Regions from separate parts of the Thermoanaerobacterium sp. RBIITD genome, predicted to be linked through region 1. Evidence: riboswitches for the same ligand, from Rfam matches in the RefSeq annotation. Region 1 holds a riboswitch; each other region holds the start of a gene.

Region 1 (4,785 bases):
GATTATAAAGGCAAACAGCTTAGAAGAAGCATCTCAAATTGCTATAGATTCATTTGGATCAAAAAAAGATTTCGAAATCTATACCATTTCACCTGCTAAAAAATTATTGGGATTTATTAAACTAAAAGGTACATATAAAGTAGTTTTAAAAAAAATAATTAATGAAAAACAAAATTATATAAAAGATGGGTATATTGAAATATCTTCAGGAAAACTTACAGTTAAAAATCCTGTTAATTGCAGTAACTATGCAAAAATTATTGCCAATAACCCAAATGTCGACATTTACAAAAATAGCATAAAAATGAATGGAATTTTTAAAGTTAAAGAAGAAGATAAAATAGAATTAATATATAATAACATACAACCTTCTGTAGAAATAGATGTAGAGTTATCAAAAGATGAATTAGAAGCAAAATTAATAATTAAAAAAAGCCCTGGTAAAACTTTTTATATAAAAGATGTTCCAAAATGTAAAGTATTAAATCTTAATATGTTTTTGGATTTTAAAGAAATACCTGTTCCAAAAATTGATTTTGACAAGTGCTATAATAAGTTGATTGAGTTAAAAATTATGCCTGATTTTATTGACAAAAAGGCTATATATAATTTGATTAATTCTCCTTATGGTGGTACTTCTATAGTAGCCAAAGGCAAAAAACCAATTAACGGAAAAGATGCTAAAGTACAATATTACTTTAAAAACCATCCCTACCGCAACCCAGAATTTTTAACAGAAAATGATATAAATCTATATGATCATACTATCATTCCAACCGTAGAAATTGGTGATTTACTCGCTGTAAAAACATTGCCGCCTTTGCCTGGTATTGATGGCATTACAATAACAGGAAAAATAATCAAAGCTAAACCTGGTAGAGATATTCCTTTTACTTCTGGAAAAGGAACTTCTTATTTAGATAATGGTACAAAAATTATAGCAGTATCCTCTGGCCGACCAATATTAAAAAATGGTGAAATATCTGTTATTCCGATATTGATTATTTCTAATAATGTAAGTACTGAAACAGGAAATATATATTTTGATGGCGATGTTATAATAAAAGGTGACGTTCTTGATAATATGAAAGTAATTTCAGAAGGAGATATTATTATATATGGAAATGCCTTACATTGCACTATTAAGGCAAGTGGCAATATTAAAATTTTAAGCAACGCTATTAATAGTAAGATAATTGCTGGTTCAAATATATTGATACATACCACAATATCACCGGCATTTGAATCTATTTTGAGTTATTTAGGAGAAATTATTAAAAGTCTTGGCTCTTTAAAAGATTTTAATTATATTAAAAAAAGAGCTTTATTTATAAAAATAATATCTGATTATAGCTCTAAAGTTTTATCAAAAATTGATGAAATTGAAAATATAATAGGTTTATTAGAAAGCGAAGAAAAAAAAGAAATATCACTGTTTGTCAAAAAAATAAAAATAACATTTTTTAGCATAAGTAATTTTGTACCTGATTCTGCACTTTTAAAACTAAACACGCTCTACAAAGAGCTTGATAATTTTATTTTATTATTAAAAAATTCATATAGCAAATATGGTAACATAATCTTTAATTATGCTCAAAACTCCCTAATTTTATCAAATGGAAGTGTTTATGCTACCGGCAATGGTTCTTTTCAAAGCAAAATTATTGCGAAATATTCAATAATATTTCATAAGCCTTCAAGTATTGTAAGAGGAGGATTATTAATAGCCGGTAAAAAAATGAAATTGGGTATTGTAGGCTCACCTGCAGGTATTCCAACATATTGTAAAGTTATTGATAAGAACGGAAAAATTAGTACAAGTTTTTGTTATGATAATGCAACAATTAAAATCGATCATAATACAAAAGTATACAATAATCAAAAATAAAAATCTTTAGAACTATTAAAACATAATGCTTTTATTATCATAAAAAATGTGATATAATAAAGTTAGCGAAGCGAAATTAAATGCGGTTATAAATATATAAAAAAAACCGAAAGCCCGGAGATTACTTCCGGGCTTAAAATTTATCTATTGAAGGCAAGTTTTTTTAAGATATCTACTTTATCAGTTCTTTCCCAGGTAAGGTCGAGGTCAGTCCTTCCAAAATGGCCATATGCGGCAACTTGTCTATATATAGGCTTTCTTAAATCAAGGTCCCTTATAATTGCAGCTGGTCTTAAATCAAATACTTTCTTTACAATATCAGATATATCTTCATCGGGAATTTTGCCTGTGCCAAATGTATCTATATTTACTTCTAGTGGTGTAGCAACACCTATAGCATATGCTAATTGTACTTCACATTTATCAGCAAGTCCCGCAGCAACTATATTTTTAGCTACATACCTTGCAGCGTATGTTGCTGATCTATCAACCTTTGTAGGGTCTTTGCCTGAAAATGCTCCACCGCCATGTCTCGCATATCCACCATATGTGTCAACTATGATTTTCCTTCCTGTGAGTCCACTGTCACCTTGCGGACCGCCAACTACAAATCTTCCCGTCGGATTTACAAATATCTTTGTATTTTCATCTATCATCTCAGGTGAAACAACGGGTTTTATGACATATTCTTTGATATCCTTCTCTATTTTATCATGATCAACATCTGGTGAGTGCTGTGTCGATACAACTATTGAATCGACCCTTTTGGGTACGTCATCGACATATTCTATTGTTACTTGTGTTTTTCCATCTGGCCTTAAATATTCTAGTGTGCCATTTTTTCTTACTTCTGAAAGTTTTTTCGCAAGTTTATGTGCAAGTGAAATAGGAAGCGGCATTAACTCTGGTGTTTCATTGCAAGCATAACCGAACATCATACCTTGGTCACCTGCACCTTGTTCTTCTATGTCATCATGTGACAAGCCTTTTTTTGCTTCTAATGCTTTGTCAACGCCAAGTGCTATATCCGGTGATTGCTCATCAATGGATGTAAGTACCGAACACGTATCGGCATCAAAGCCATACTTTGCACGAGTATATCCGATATCTTCAATAACCTTTCTAACTATTTTTGGTATGTCAATATAGCATTTTGTAGTTATTTCGCCCATGACCAAAACCATTCCCGTTGTTACAGCTGTTTCACAGGCTATTCTCGCATATGGATCATTTTGTAATATCTCGTCAACAATTGCATCTGATATCTGATCGCATATTTTATCTGGGTGCCCTTCAGTAACAGATTCTGAAGTAAAAAACTTTCTCATCTCATTCATTCCTTTCTTTTAGGGTTCAATAATACGAACACTTACATTTCTATATGGTTTTTAGGTTTTAATAATTGAAAGCCTATATTTTTAATTAATAAGCCCAGAGCAAAATAAAACCTCTCCAAAAGAAGAGGTATTTTTTACCCTCATCTTTCAGAAGAAAACTTCTGCGAGAATTAGCACCTTGTCATTTGACAGGTTGCCGGGCTTCACAGGGCTCTTCCCTCCACCTCTCTTGATAAGAGTTCTTCGCTATTTAACTTTAAATATAATAACATAGTATACAAAAGAAGTCAAATATATAATCAATACATATCATATGTGAATGGTTGATATTAATTCAAATTAGTAAATTGATGATATTCAATATCAAGCCGGTTAAAAATCAATATTCACACATTTGATACATTAAATATCCTAATTTTATACTGCATTAAGTTTGTCTAATACTAAGCTTGCCTTAAATGGATATATCGCATCAACAGGACATTTTTCTACACAGGCCATACATGATATACATTTGTTATAATCGATCTTTGCAAGATTATTTGTAACATGTATAGCATCTGATTCACATGCTCTCTCACAGGCTTTGCATCCTATACATCCAACAGAACATACTGGTCTTACATCTTTTCCTTTGTCTGTGTTTGAACATATTACCCTTGCCTCGCTATCTGCATCTACAAGTTCGATGATATTTTTAGGGCATACGTCTACACAAATGCCGCAAGCTGTACATTTATCTTCATAGACAACAGCAACACCATCTTTGCTTACATGTATGGCATCAAAAGGGCATGATTTCTCGCAGGTTCCAAGTCCAAGGCAGCCGTACCGGCATCCTTTTGCACCCTCCTGGTACAGTACCGCAGAACGGCAATCATCTATACCAAAGTATCTATATTTTTCAACTGCATTATTTCTTGTGCCATTGCACTTTACAAAGGCAATAAGTCTTTTTTCATCTATGTCTGCAGCAATACCAAGAATCGCACTTACTTTCTCGGCAACAGGTGCACCACCGACTTTACACCCATTTGCAGGTGCATTGCCAGATGTTACTGCATGTGCAAATCCATCACAACCTGGAAATCCACATGCACCGCAGTTTGCACCTGGAAGAACATTCCTCACTTCTACTTCTTTCGGATCGACTTTTACTTCAAACTTCTTTGATGCATATGCAAGTACTAGCCCAAAAATTAGTCCCATTCCTCCAAGGCTAACAAATGGTAAAAGCAAATATGGTAATATTCCGCTCACATCCTACACCCCCTATATTAATCCTTGGAAGCCGAGAAAAGCGATTGATAAAAGTCCTGCACCAATAAGTGCAATAGGAAACCCATCTAATACCTTTGATATCGGAGCAAGCTCAAGCCTTTCTCTTATTCCAGCATATAAAACAATTGCAAGTGTAAATCCGACGGCAGAGCCAAATCCATTTACAACCGTTTCAATGAAGTTATAGTTCGACTGAACATTTAATAATGCAACACCAAGTACCGCACAGTTTGTCGTTATAAGTGGTAAATATATGCCTAGTGCCTGATATAGTGCAGG
Region 2 (4,785 bases), 1.4 Mb from region 1:
TGAATCTCTGATACAGCCTTTACCATTATGTTTTCCTCATCTATACCTGGAACACCTACATTTACATCAAGTATGTCAGCATTCGATTTTTGCTGCCTTACCGCCTCATCAACCGCAAGGCTTATATCTCCTTCCTTTAATGCTGTGCTCAAACTTTTCTTCCCTGTCGGATTGATACGCTCACCTATAACCCTTAAAGGGTTATCCCCACCTATAAAAATTGTCTTTGCATTTGATGATACGGCTGTAAATTTATTAACGCGTACATATGGTTTAAAACCTTGGACAACACTTTTTACCAATCGAATATACTCAGGTGTTGTACCACAACATCCTCCGACTATCGATGCACCTTTTTTAATAAGTTCAGGGAAATAACTTGCAAAGTCATCAGGCATCAGATCATATACAGTCTTGCCATCTTTAATTGCTGGCATGCCTGCATTAGGCTGTGCAATAATAGGGATACGTGATACTGTAGACATTTTTTCAACTATATTAACCATCTTATCAGGACCTGTTGAGCAATTTACGCCAATTGCATCAAGCCCTAACCCTTGCAAGCTTACAACAACAGTTACTGGGTCTGAACCCATTAACGTCCTTCCATCCTCTTGAAATGTCATTGTACAAATTACCTTCATGTTTGTATTTTCCTTTGCCGCGAGGATAGCCGCCTTTGCTTCAAGCATATCAGACATTGTTTCAATCAAAACAATATCTGCACCAGCCTGTTCCCCTGCAATTACAACTTCCTTGAAAATCTCATAAGCTTCTTCAAATGCTATATCACCGTAAGGTTTCAGAAGTTCACCGATAGGTCCTATTGACAGTGCAACACTTTTCTCCTGTGCTGCATTTTTGGCAATTCGGACAGATTCACCAATTATTTTAGCCGTTTCTTTTTCAAGGCCGTATTTTGCCAATTTAGCTCTATTAGCACCAAAGGTATTTGTCTCTATCACATCTGCACCTGCATTGATATATGATTTGTGTATGTCAAATACAACATCCGGATGAGATATATTCATATACTCAGGACATTCACCGGTTTTTAGCCCTCTTTCCTGAAGTTGTGTTCCCATAGCTCCATCAAAAATTATTATCCGTTTCAACAGCTCTTTAAATATGTCCATATGCTGACCTCCATTTTAATTTGTCTCTACCTTCTTTTCTGAAAGCTTAAACTCCATATTATCAATTCTACTCGCTATATCAGCAACAACATCTACTTTTCCAAGCGGCATAACATGAATACCGCCAACATTGTTTCTTATATTCTTAATAAATTCGACGGCTATATTTATTCCTTCTTCTTTCCCTTTTATTTTTAATTTTTCAATTATATGTTCTGGAACATCTATTCCTGGAACTTTTTTATTTAAATTAACAGCCATTTTATAGCTTTTAAGAGGGAGTACGCCAACAAGTACTGGTATATTTAAAGCTTCTATCTTTTTTATAAATTTAAACAAAATATCTTCGTCATAAACCGGTTGTGTTTGTATAAAGGCAACTCCTGCATCTATTTTGCTTTTTAATTTGTCAATCGCTTTTTCAGTCAAATCATTGGGATTTGCAGTAGTTCCAATGCAAAATTCAGTAGATGACTCCAACTTGTTTCCACTATAATCATAACCGTTATTCAGAGAATTTACAATCTTTAAAAGTCCAATTGAATCGACATCGTAAACTCCTGTAGCTGTAGGTGTATCACCACGTGACGGATCATCTCCAGTTAAAGCAAGTACATTTCTGACACCAAGGGCATATGCACCAAGGAGCTCTGATTGAAGCCCAATCAAGTTTCTATCGCGGCAAGTAAGATGAAATATTGTTTCAATATTTAAGTGATTCTGCAAGAGATGCGCCAAGGCTATAGGGCTCATCCTCATGTTTGCCATAGGACAGTCTGTTATATTTAAAGCATCTACAATGCCTTTTAATTTTCTCGCTTCTTCAATTGTCTTCGTTATATCTGCTCCTTTTGGCGTGGAAATTTCAGCGGTAATTATAAACTCACCTCGGTTTAATTTATTACAAAGGCTTTCATCTTTAAACATCATAATCTCCTCCACAAAAAAATTCTTTAAAAAAACAAAAAATCTCTTCGCCAAAAGAAGAGATTTGACTTCTCTCATCTTTCAGCGATACGCTGCTGGAATTAGCACCGTGATATCCGGTTGCCGAGTTTCATAGGGCCAGTCCCTCCACTACTCTTGATAAGAGATTTAAAATATTAACTTGTTAAACTATATACTACAATGTATTTCTTAATATGTCAATAAAATTATTTTTTATACATTACAATAATTTAGTAAGTTTAATGTTAAGATTAGTCAAATACTTAATTTATCCTATACTTTTTTCAAGTTCGATTTCATCTCTTATTGGGATTCCATTATCCGCGATAAGCGGTATTTCAGGTTTTATTTTTCTTGCTTCATCAATAACTCCGGGATAAACGGCTTTTATTTTAAATCCTTTTTTTTGATAAAATCCAAGAGCATTAAGATTGTCATTTGTTGTTATAAGCCATATCCTATCACATCCCTCTTTTTTGGCTATCTCCTCAATTTTATTTATTAATGCAGTTCCAATACCTGCATTTTGTTTAAAACTTTCAAGAATTACAATTTCACACTCATTATTTTTTATGATATGCCCTATCATACCTATTACATTACCATCTTCATCATATGCAAAAAAACCTTTTAAATCTTCTGGCTTGTACACAGTATTATGTACGACAATAATTTCAGAACCCCAGTTTAGCTTTATGAGTTTTTTAAATATTTCATAATCCTCAATCACCTGAATTTGCATAACAACATCATCCTTACTAGCTTTTATTCCTTTACTCACTCTTCCAATTCATGTTGAAAAAGGTATTTTACTTGGTTATAGTAACATTATACTATAATTCAAGAAATAGAAAAAGGTCTATACGACATCTTTTTCGATAATATAATAACTTTCTGCACGGGATGTAAGCCATATTGTAAAACCCCCAGCATAATTTTTTATCCATTCCAAGCAAACTTTATATAACTTTTCGATTATGGTTAGATAGCTGCTTTATTCAAGTATTTGATTTTCATAGTAAAGAATTTATTAAATTATGTAAAAAAATAAGCCAGGACCTATCCCTGACTGCATTATCTCAATTTTTATATTCACTGTTGCTGTCAGTTATTTGTTCAAATTATGTGACTTTTTTATACCATATTCTCATTTTAAATTCAACATATGAGTAAACTTATATTAATATTTATCCGTAACTACCCCTAATGATGATGCTTTAATAAAAGGTAAGCCACGCAGCGATTTTAAGGTTTCTGCAGTACCTGTTACAACGACGCCTTGTATCTTGATGTTTTCCTTTTTTATTTTTCCATCTTTGTCTTTTAGATTGTCGTAAATCCTTTTAACCTCCGATTTGATACCGTTAACCTTATGATTATCTGTTTTAAGTTTTTCTATATCCTTTATATTATTTTCAAGAACACCTATAAAAAATTCTTCCGGATTTTTTATTAAATCACCATTGCTATCATAAACCTTTATTCCATATGCGGCTTTTTCAGAACATACATCTGCTGGATTATCCACGACAATAGATTTTCCATTTGGGAGTTTTTGAATATTTTCACGGGGTTTATGTGCTTCTTTTTCTTTGCTATTTAAATCATCAATCCAATACCATGTTAAAGTTACATTTTTGGGCATCATGTTATTTACTTCGTCGATGCTATATTCCTTGTCAAAAGATAATGCCATCTCAATATATTTGTCATTTCCTATGTCTTCTAATAAATTTAAGTCATTTTTGTATGTCTTGTATTTTACATACGGATAGAAAAAAATCATTTCCCTCTGTCCAAGTTCGTTGTACGTTGGTTTATTTAAACTGTCTTCATCAAAGCTTTTTCCGAATACTATAGCCGGTGAATTAATAGCCTGTACATCGACAGTGTTAAAAAGCCCGTAACTGTATTCCTGCTGACCTGTATAAACTACCTTACCTTCTATTATCTTGTAAGTTGAATAAACTGTTTTACCTCCAAAAATTCCTTCATACCTAATTGATTTTCCCATGTACATATCAGGGGCAGATATAATATTAAATAGCGACAAGGCCTCATCTATTAAAGAACTTTCCGACTGTGTTACTTTGTTTCCTATAAAGATACTGCTTATTGAAACAATCCCTATAACTATCAAACTTATAACTATAGTTCTTAAAATAGAGCGCCATTTTGCCCTTTTTACTGCTTTTTCAAATTTATCCTTCTTTGTGCTCTCAAAAATATCATCAAGATCTTTCTCATCATTATTGCCATTTCCGTTTATTTTTTTTTCATCTGCCATAGTCTAATACCTCCCATAATTCTTTAAATTTAATTCTTGCGCGATAAAGATATGTCTTTACTTTGCTTTCATCCAAATTCAAAATATTGCCTATTTCCTTATAAGATAAACCGATAAAATATTTAAAAATTAAAAGGGTTCTGTAACTTTCCTTTAATAAGCCAAGAACTTTTTGTACGTTTGCCTTCAGCTCTTCATTAAGCACATGGTCTTCTATCATACCATCTGAATGCAGGCTTGAAAGTATTCGATCGTCAAGTCCAATCTCCTCCTTCTTTTTCTTGTTATACAGGTTATAATATCTGTTTATTGATACCTTAAACAGCCAGGAAGAGATTTTTTCACCATCTAATGAATCAATGTACTCAATAGCTTTACATATGGTTTCCTGTACGATATCTTCCGCATCCTCTG
Region 3 (4,785 bases), 1.6 Mb from region 1:
CACATTTAATTACACTGAAATCAACTATTACTTCTCCCTTTTTTTCTTCAATATTTTCCTTTTCTGTGTATACCTCGGCTTCAAGTGCTATGCCCTTATTCCCATTTTTTAAATTAGCTTTATATGCAACATTGCTATTAATCCCATCCGCGCCTACCAAAACTTTTGCTTCATATTCACTTTTGTCGGTTTTTACAACAATGCCTTTATCAGTTTTATAAAAATCCAAAAATCTTTCATCATCATGTACTTTGCATCCACATTCAACGGCTTTATCGACAAGGTATTTGTCAAATTTAATTCTATCGATCTGATATATAATTGGTTTATCTGTCTTTAAACAAATAGATTTATTGTTATCAAATATAAATAAAATCTTATAAGTAATATCTTCAATATAATTTCTTATATCTAAATCTAACAATTTATAACATCTTGATGTTATGCCACCACCACAAGCCTTATACCTCGGCAAACTGTGCTTTTCTATTAATAATACTTTATAGCCATCTTTTGATAATTTTCTAGCCAGTGTTGAACCGGAAGGGCCACTGCCAATTATTATCGTATCATACATTTAATTCACCTCTATAATTATTATAATTGCAAAGTTGAGTAATTCAAATATGAATCATAATAGATATTTAAATATTTTTAATGCATATAAATATATGAGGTGGTTTTATGTTAATAAAAATAATAAGGGTCTTTTGCATCCCGTATTTCACATCACTTGGCGTTGTAATCGGTGGTACAATAATAGGATCTCTCTCATCTATATTTATATTTGAATCACCTGTTAAAATAATAAATTCTATATTAAAAGATATAAGGCTTTGGGGTATACTTGTCGGTCTTGGCGGTTCTTTTACAACAATAAGAGGTCTTGAAATAGGATTAAGCGGTGAATTTACACAACTTGCAAAACAAGGGTTAATACTCTTAGGTGCCTTTTTAGGGTCATTTACTGGGTTTAAAATCATATCTTTTTTAATAGGTGAAATCAAATGAAAAAATATGCTAAATCTTTTAGTGTTTTACTTATTGGTATAATCATTGGTGGTGCAATCGTTAATTTTATAAATGGTATATTAATAGAAAAAATCACTTTTGAAAAAGAATCATATAAAATGAATAATTTAATGTTACATGAAAAAATCGATAAATTAAATGAATCTTTAAAAAGTCAATCATATAAAGTAGTAACAGATATTACACCGCGTGTTAATAGCAGTAATAATAAAATTAAAATAGAAGTGGAAAAATACATAAAAAGCAAGCTTAAAGATGTATATGGAAAGCAAATCGATAAAGTCGATCCTGATTTAATTTTTAATATATTTGAAGGTCGTATTTTGTCGATAGAGAATAAAAAAATTATTCTAAAAGTAAAGTACATTATAATTAACACAAATATTGAGATATATGTAAATACACAAATTAAAGAGTAATTGGAGGGTTACAAATGTTACTTAAACAAAATGTTGGACCATATGATAGGGCAATAAGAATAGCAGCTGGCAGCGCTATTGCTGCATTAGGGCTTTTTAAGAGAAAAACACAGACAGGTAAACTCATGGGCATAATGGGCCTTTGTTGGGCAATGGAAGGTTTTTTAGGCCATTGCTTTTTCTACGATCTCGTTGGTATATCTACAAAAGATGAGACGTAGGCTTATATTTTTATTGACATAAAAGCATAACAAATATATAATTAATTTAATATTTTAAATTGATAATGAAATATCTCATCCAGAGTGGTGGAGGGACTGGCCCGATGAAACCCGGCAACCGTCAGCTTTTTCTGAAAATGGTGCTAATTCCAGCAAAGCAATTTGCTTTGGAAGATGAGAAGATGTGAATTTTCGCGCCTCTTCTCAAAGAGGCATTTTTAATGTATAAAACCGGAGGTGATAAAATTGCCAATAAAAATACCTGATAAACTACCTGCAATAAAAATTCTCGCAGACGAAAACATATTTGTTATGGGTGAAGAAAGAGCAATTCATCAGGACATACGCCCGCTTAAAATTGCAATACTTAATTTAATGCCAACAAAAAGTGTTACAGAAACGCAATTATTAAGATTATTGAGCAATAATCCACTGCAAATTGATATAGTATTGCTATATACGGCGTCACATAAATCAAAAAATACCTCACCAGAATACCTTAAAACATTTTATAAGACATTTGACGATGTCAACTGTGAAAAATTTGACGGCCTCATAATAACAGGTGCACCTGTCGAAACATTGGAATTTGAAGATGTCGATTATTGGCAAGAATTAAAAGAAATAATGGAGTGGAGTAAACATAATGTTTATTCGACATTTCATATATGTTGGGGTGCACAAGCAGGTTTGTATTACCATTACGGAATTCCCAAATACCCCTTAAAAGAGAAAATGTTTGGTGTTTTCTTACATCGGATTGTCAAAAAAAATGTCGATTTGCTTAGGGGTTTTGATGACGAATTCTATGCACCACATTCAAGGTACACCGAAGTACGAAAAGAAGATGTCGAATTGGTCAATGACCTCGATATACTTGCGGAATCAGATGAAGCAGGACTATATATAATAGGGTCAAAAGGTGGTAGACAAATATTTGTTACAGGCCATTCAGAATATGATCCATTGACACTTAAAGCAGAATATGAAAGAGATATAAAAAAGGGAATAGCTATCAATATACCCAAGCATTATTTCCCGGGAGATAACCCCGAGAGAGAACCTTTAGTTAAATGGAGAAGCCATGCAAATCTGCTTTTTTCTAATTGGCTTAATTATTATGTATATCAGGAAACTCCATATGACATCAATAGAATTAAATAAAAACTTACTGTTTTGTATTTTTATACATTATATAAATATGCTTTTTTATTTAAACTTACTTTGTAATGAAGGATTTACAACTTCATTCTTTGTTTGTAAGTACTAGTAAACGTTAATTTATTCATTGACTTTTTTAATCTAGTATGTTAATTTTATAATGTTAATATGTCAAAGAAAGGAATCATACATAATGGATAAATCGCAAAAGCTGAAAAAAGATATTGGTTTATTTATCGCAACAGCATTAGTTACGGGCAATATGATGGGTTCCGGTATATTTATGCTTCCGGCAACATTGGCATCAAAGTCCGGACCAGGATCAACAATACTCGCATGGTTAATTACAGGTATCGGTTCAATTTTTCTTGCACTTTCTTTCGCAAATCTCGGTTCAAGGATTCCAAAGGCAGGAGGGCCCTATGAGTATTCAAAGTTAGCCTTTGGGGATTTTATCGGTTTTATCAATGCATGGCTTTACTGGAATGGTTCATGGATAGGTAATGCCGCTGTCGTCATAGCTGTTGCTAGCTATTCGAGTGCATTATTCCCGATTTTATCGCAAAGTCATCTGGCAGCATTTTTATACACAAGTGCAATTTTATGGATTTTTACAATTATAAACATAATAGGTGTAAAAAGAGCAGGTTCGACACAAACAACAATTACAATATTTGAGATTTGCTTGTTCTTATTTTTTATTGTTGTTTCTGCTGTTCATTTTAAGCCAGGAAATATAATGCCTTTATTCCCGGCAGGAAAAGGTATTGGTACACTTTCGGCTGCTGCTACATCGACATTATGGGCATTTGTAGGACTTGAATCAGCTTCAATAACAGCAGAGGAAATTAAAAATCCTGAAAGAAATGTCAAATTAAGCACTATATTTGGCATATTGATAGCAGTAATAATGTACCTTGCAATTAACTTCTTTGCAATGGGTGCAATGCCACAATCAGAACTTGCCAAAAGTGCATCACCGATTGCGGACATATTGAAGCAATTTTTAGGCCGAAGTATAACAAATATTGTCATTATAGGTTCTGTCATAAGCGTACTTGGGACAACAGTAGGTTGGCTTCTTTCGACGGCTCGTGTTGCATATGCTGCAGGCAAAGACGGATTATTTCCGGAAATCTTTGCAGGAATACATCCTAAATATAAAACCCCACATATATCATTAATTGTCGGGTCTATTTTAGTTAACATATTGCTGTTCATGAATTATACAAAGTCGTTAGTATCTGCATTTACATTCATAATATTGCTTGCTACACTTTCTTTCTTACCAGTATATGCATTTACGGCTGCGGCCGAGATTATGCTTCTTATAAAAAGAGAAGAGAAAATAAATGTATTTAACTTCATAAAAAATTCTTTCGTACCGCTTCTTGGGTTTGTTTATGCAATCTGGACAATATATGGATCTGGTGCAGAGACGGTAATGTATGGATTTATAATGCTTATGTGTGGCATACCATTTTATATCTATATGAAACATAAAGATTCAGTTAAATTAAATGAGATTAGAAAAGTTTTAGAAAACTAAAGTTAAAGCCGCTTTTAATAGCGGCTTTTTCAAATGGTTATATTTTTTCTATATTTTTTACAGCTGTAAAAATAAGCTATATTTCTCTTCGTCTTATTATTACATATATCCTATATTTTGTCCCAATTGCCTATTTATTTTCATTTATGGTCTTTACTATAAGTGAAGCAAAATATCTTGCTCCAGATGGCTGTAGATGGACAGCATCCTTTGAGAAAAATGAATCATGTCCTGCACTAGCACTATACCAATCAACTATTGCTGTATGTGGATATTTTGAAGCTACTTTTGATAATGTAGCATTTACTATGCTTTCCCATGGTCGAGGAACACGTACATTCACTAATATTATCTGTTTAACTGGTTCCGCCGATTTAAGCAAAGATAGCAGCTGATCTTCTGT
Region 4 (4,785 bases), 120 kb from region 1:
AATGATGATAGTGACTCTGGTATCATAACCCTAAAAATAATCTGTGGAATTGTTGCACCTACCGCAATAGATGCTTCAATGACACCCCAGTCAACTTCTTTTAATGATGATTCTATTACCCTTGCAACAAATGGTGCCGCTGCTACAGATAATGGAACAATGGCTGCTGTTGATCCAATTGTTGTTCCAACTATAAGCCTCGACAGTGGGAATATTGCAATTATCAATATGATAAATGGTACAGATCTCATGATATTTATGATTGTGCCTAATATCCTATTAAGCTTTATATTTTCAGATATATGACCTTTATCTGTAATTACTAATATGATGCCTAGAGGGAGCCCTATCACTATAGAGAAAAGTGTAGAAAAAAACACCATATAGATTGTTTCCCATAAAGGCTGTACCATAAGCTGCCATAAATTTAATAAATACTGCAATATATTAGACAATACCATTTTTAAGCACCTCTATTCTTAAGCCGTTTTCTTCTAAATAGTTTATTGCAGACTTTATCGAATTAGGTTCACCTTTAAGCTTTATCAAAAGATTTCCTATTTGAGAGTCTTGGATTCTCTCGATATTGCCTGATATTATATTTGCGTCAACGTCAAATTTTTTTATCATATGTGATATGACAGGCTCTCTGCTGCTTTTTCCAAAAAATGACAACCTTAGTATTTCTTCATTTGGGTTTTCATCATCAATAAGTATATCAGGTGGAAGTTCGGCAATCATATCCTTTAAAAACCTTTTTGATGTTTCTGTAGATGGATTTGAAAATATGTCTATGACATTGCCTTCTTCAATAATTACTCCATTTTCCAAAACCGCTACTCTATCACATATGTTTCTAATGACAGACATCTCATGTGTAATTACTACTATTGTTATACCATACTGCTTGTTTATGCTTTTTAATAAATTTAATATTGCTTCGGTCGTAGTTGGATCTAATGCTGATGTTGCCTCATCAGAAAGTATTATGTCAGGCCTATTTGCTAGTGCTCTTGCTATTCCGACTCTTTGTTTTTGACCACCTGATAACTGTGACGGATACGCATTTTTTTTATCCTCAAGCTCGACGACTTCAAGGAGCTCATTAACTCGCTTTTCTATATCACTTTCTTTAACCTTTGATATTTTAAGAGGAAAAGCAATATTTTCATATACTGTGGAATTCATCAAAAGATTAAAATGTTGAAATATCATGCCTATTTTTTTTCTCATATTTCTTAAGTCCTTAGGCTTTAATTTTGTCATCTCAACATTATTTATCATGATACTTCCTGATGTAGGCTTTTCTAACATATTTATACATCTTATTAAAGATGATTTACCAGCACCGCTTAAACCCATAATACCATATATTTCACCGTCATTGATGTCTAAATTTATGTCCTTTAATGCAACAACTTTTTTGCCATTGGAATTGTAAACTTTGCTTAGATTTTTAACAGATATCAAAATTTTTCCCCTCTTTTTGAAAAAATAAAATAAAAAAAACCTCTTTATGAAAGAGGTTTAATCCTCTCTCATCTCTCAGCATATGCCGCAGGAATTGGCACCATTGCACTTTTGTGCCGGTTGCCGGGCTTCATCGGGCCAGTCCCTCCACCTCTCTGGATAAGAGAATAAATTTCGTATCAAATTGTTAAAATGATTATATAAGATTCAAAATGAAAAGTCAAGCATTTTGTCATGGGTGTTTGAATTATTAAATGTATGTCATTACTACATTGACATAGTACTTACATCTTAATGTTGAAAATTGCGAGCATTAGTTTATAATATAATTGTAAGGTAAGTTAACTTATTAAATAATTGTCACAAATGAAAGGACAGTATTTTATGAGAGAGTTAAGCGCGCGCCAGTTGGATATTTTGAAAAAAGTTATGTCAAAAGAGCCAATAAGTATTGACGATATCGTTAGCAAATACAAATTAAGCAAAAGAACTGCATATAGGGAACTAAACGCTATAAATGATTATATTAAAGGCTATGGTTTAAGATTAAAAAATATGCCTGAGGCTTTAGTTGTTGAAGGCAGTGATAGCGATATAGAAAGATTTAACTTTGATGTTATCGGTTATAGGCCTAATATAGGAGCAAACCAGAGGAGAAAATTGATTCTTTCAGAACTTCTACAAATGAAAGAACCTGTTAAATTGGAGTATTTTGCAAAAGAATATAATGTGACAACCGCAACAATAAGCTATGACATAAAAGAAATAGAAAAATGGTTATATAAACAAGGCGTGACAATTATTACAAAACCTGGTGTCGGTGTATACTTAATTGGCGAAGAAAGTAACATTAGAAAAGCTATAATTAATTTTCTATATGAAAATGTCGAGACAAAGGACTTAATGGAATTTTTAAATAAAGGGTACAATAATTTAAATAGACTTGATAAAGATATAAATGACAGACTTTTAAGACTTATTGATTATGACACAGTATTAAAAATTGAAAAAGCTATTCAGAGATTAGAAAGGTCTCTTGAATATGAGTTGGCAGAAAGCTCTTATATGGGACTAACGGTACACTTGGCACTTGCTTTAAAAAGAATAAAAGACGGAGAAAAGATAAAAATAGGTGATGAGAGCCTTTTAGAGCTTAAGAAGTCGGATGAATACAAATTTGCTAAAATGCTTGCAAGATACCTTGAAGAAGAGCTCGATATTGCAATTCCAGATGACGAGATAGGCTATATAACAATACATCTCCAAGGTGCAAGATATAGGGCAAATACAGATGAAATAAATGATGACTTTATAAATGAAATTGCATATGAAATGATTAAAATAGCTGAAGATGTGTTTAAAACCGATTTAGAATATGACTCGATTCTAAAAAGCGGGTTAAAAACTCACCTAAGACCGACTATATTTCGATTGAAAATGGGGCTTGCAATTAGAAATCCTCTTATTAATGATATAAAGGAAAGATATGGTCTACTCTTTGATAAATGTAAGGTTATCTCAAATGTATTGAAAAATAAACTAAATGTGGAGATACCTGACGACGAGGTTGGATATATTGCTATGCATTTTGGAGCTGCTCTTGTCAGGAAGCAGGATAAGGCTAAAAAGCATAATATTTTGGTGGTTTGTGCAAGTGGTATTGGGACTTCAAGAATGCTTTTATCAAAATTGCAGATGTTCCCACAACTAAATATTGTTGATACGGTATCAAGTTTAAGACTAAAGGATTTTAAAAATCGAGATGATATAGACCTGATAGTGTCTACAATACCACTTGACAATAATGATAAGGAGACAATTGTAGTAAATCCATTACTTCTTGATGAGGATGTGGAAAAATTAAAAAAAGCATTAAATACCGATTTTATAATGAGCTTTTCAAAGAAGAAAGTAGTTAATGATAAATACAATGAATTAGTCCATATAGCCGAATATGGAAAACACATAATCGAAATATGTAATGACTTTGCGTTAAAGAATGTCGATGGAGTAAATTCAAAAGAAATAATCGACAGCCTTTTAAAAGATTTTTTAGAAATTGGATATATTGATGCAAAAGAAATTGACGCTATAAAGACAAAGCTCATTGGACGAGAAAGCCTGGGCAAGATTATCCTTCCAGGCAAAGGTTTTGTTATTTACCACTGTACATCAGCTAATCTAAAAAAACCGCTTGTAATTTGTGGTAAGTTAACTAATGATGTCAGAATGAAGAATTTAATAAATGAATATGAGAAGATAAATACTGCATTTTTGATGGTTGCACCTGAAAATGACAAAATAGGTATAGAAATACTCGGTGATTTAAGTGTTTCATTTATAGAAAGCAAAGACCTCGTTGAAGTGCTTAATAATACTAATAAAATAGATGAAGCAAAAGAAAAAGTACGAAAAGCATTAATGCAAAAATATTACGATGAGATTAAAAGAAATCTTTTTGTAGGTGATTGATATGTTTAGTATTTCAATAAAACAGCGAAAAATATTTTATTTAATGTTATCAATAGTATGGTTAATCGCTGCTATAAATTCAATGGTAAAACAGAGCTTTATACAAGGTTTAATTGTTTTAGTATTTGGGGTATTATTCATATTATCAATAGCACTTGTGCAGTCATTTTCCATAAGGATGATAAAACTTTATGATAAAAATTTAAAGAAAAGCAAAAGCTCAAATAGGAACAATAAAAAGAGCAACAGTTAAAATTGAAAGGAGGTGTATTGAATGCCAATACATGGTGTTATACTTTGCAGCTGGGGGGCAACATCAAGTTCATTAGCAAAAAAAGTTACAGATGAGGCAAAAAAACAAGGTATTGATGTAACAGTTGATGCTGGTGGTACAGGAGAATTTAAGAAGAAAGCAGAAGAGTATGATGTTGCATTACTTGAACCACAGGTAAGGCATCTGAAAAAGGAAGTTGAGACAATTGCATCAAAATACAATATACCTGTTGATATAGTTGATATGCAGGCATTTGCATTGATGGATGCAAAAAAGATATTAAATCAGATATTAGATCTAGCTAAAAAATCTGGAAAAGAAGTATAGGAGGATAAATAAATGGATGATAGATTAACAAATAACTGGTTTATGAAGTGGATGGAAAATTCACTCATGCCTGTTCTTGCAAGAATAGCACAAAATGTCGTACTCCAGTCAATAAGGGATGCATTCTCAAGCTTTGCATTACCGGTTATTTTAACCGGTTCCCTGTTTTTGATAATCGCAAATCCTCCGGTAACGGAAGGAGCTAATTGGGGCCCTATTGTTGCATGGGCAAATGCAATTAA

What was found. A riboswitch is a leader RNA that binds a small molecule or an ion and turns the genes downstream of it on or off. The one in region 1 is predicted to bind S-adenosylmethionine.
Region 2: another riboswitch for S-adenosylmethionine. It lies ahead of CPG45_RS12470 (methylenetetrahydrofolate reductase); the one in region 1 lies ahead of metK (methionine adenosyltransferase).
Region 3: another riboswitch for S-adenosylmethionine. It lies ahead of metA (homoserine O-acetyltransferase MetA); the one in region 1 lies ahead of metK (methionine adenosyltransferase).
Region 4: another riboswitch for S-adenosylmethionine. It lies ahead of CPG45_RS02475 (methionine ABC transporter ATP-binding protein); the one in region 1 lies ahead of metK (methionine adenosyltransferase).

Annotation. Positions count from the first base shown of each region.
Region 1 covers NZ_LT906662.1:634,792-639,576, forward strand. The annotation lists gene CPG45_RS03080 (flagellar assembly protein A) at 1-1,888, shown strand, start outside; gene metK (methionine adenosyltransferase) at 2,029-3,216, opposite strand; SAM riboswitch class I at 3,363-3,464, opposite strand; gene CPG45_RS03090 (RnfABCDGE type electron transport complex subunit B) at 3,643-4,485, opposite strand; gene rsxA (electron transport complex subunit RsxA) at 4,498-4,785, opposite strand, start outside.
Region 2 covers NZ_LT906662.1:2,591,017-2,595,801, reverse strand. The annotation lists gene CPG45_RS12475 (homocysteine S-methyltransferase family protein) at 1-1,136, opposite strand, end outside; gene CPG45_RS12470 (methylenetetrahydrofolate reductase) at 1,152-2,063, opposite strand; SAM riboswitch class I at 2,135-2,229, opposite strand; gene CPG45_RS12465 (GNAT family N-acetyltransferase) at 2,353-2,826, opposite strand; gene CPG45_RS12460 (anti sigma factor C-terminal domain-containing protein) at 3,265-4,371, opposite strand; gene CPG45_RS12455 (RNA polymerase sigma factor) at 4,361-4,785, opposite strand, start outside.
Region 3 covers NZ_LT906662.1:2,486,384-2,491,168, reverse strand. The annotation lists gene CPG45_RS11920 (geranylgeranyl reductase family protein) at 1-577, opposite strand, end outside; gene CPG45_RS11915 (YtrH family sporulation protein) at 685-1,011, shown strand; gene CPG45_RS11910 (sporulation membrane protein YtrI) at 1,008-1,451, shown strand; gene CPG45_RS11905 (YgaP family membrane protein) at 1,466-1,672, shown strand; SAM riboswitch class I at 1,745-1,853, shown strand; gene metA (homoserine O-acetyltransferase MetA) at 1,919-2,836, shown strand; gene CPG45_RS11895 (APC family permease) at 3,027-4,382, shown strand; gene CPG45_RS11890 (acyltransferase family protein) at 4,513-4,785, opposite strand, start outside.
Region 4 covers NZ_LT906662.1:512,886-517,670, reverse strand. The annotation lists gene CPG45_RS02480 (methionine ABC transporter permease) at 1-461, opposite strand, end outside; gene CPG45_RS02475 (methionine ABC transporter ATP-binding protein) at 448-1,470, opposite strand; SAM riboswitch class I at 1,536-1,636, opposite strand; gene CPG45_RS02470 (BglG family transcription antiterminator) at 1,855-3,942, shown strand; gene CPG45_RS02465 (hypothetical protein) at 3,944-4,195, shown strand; gene CPG45_RS02460 (PTS sugar transporter subunit IIB) at 4,217-4,543, shown strand; gene CPG45_RS02455 (PTS sugar transporter subunit IIC) at 4,556-4,785, shown strand, end outside.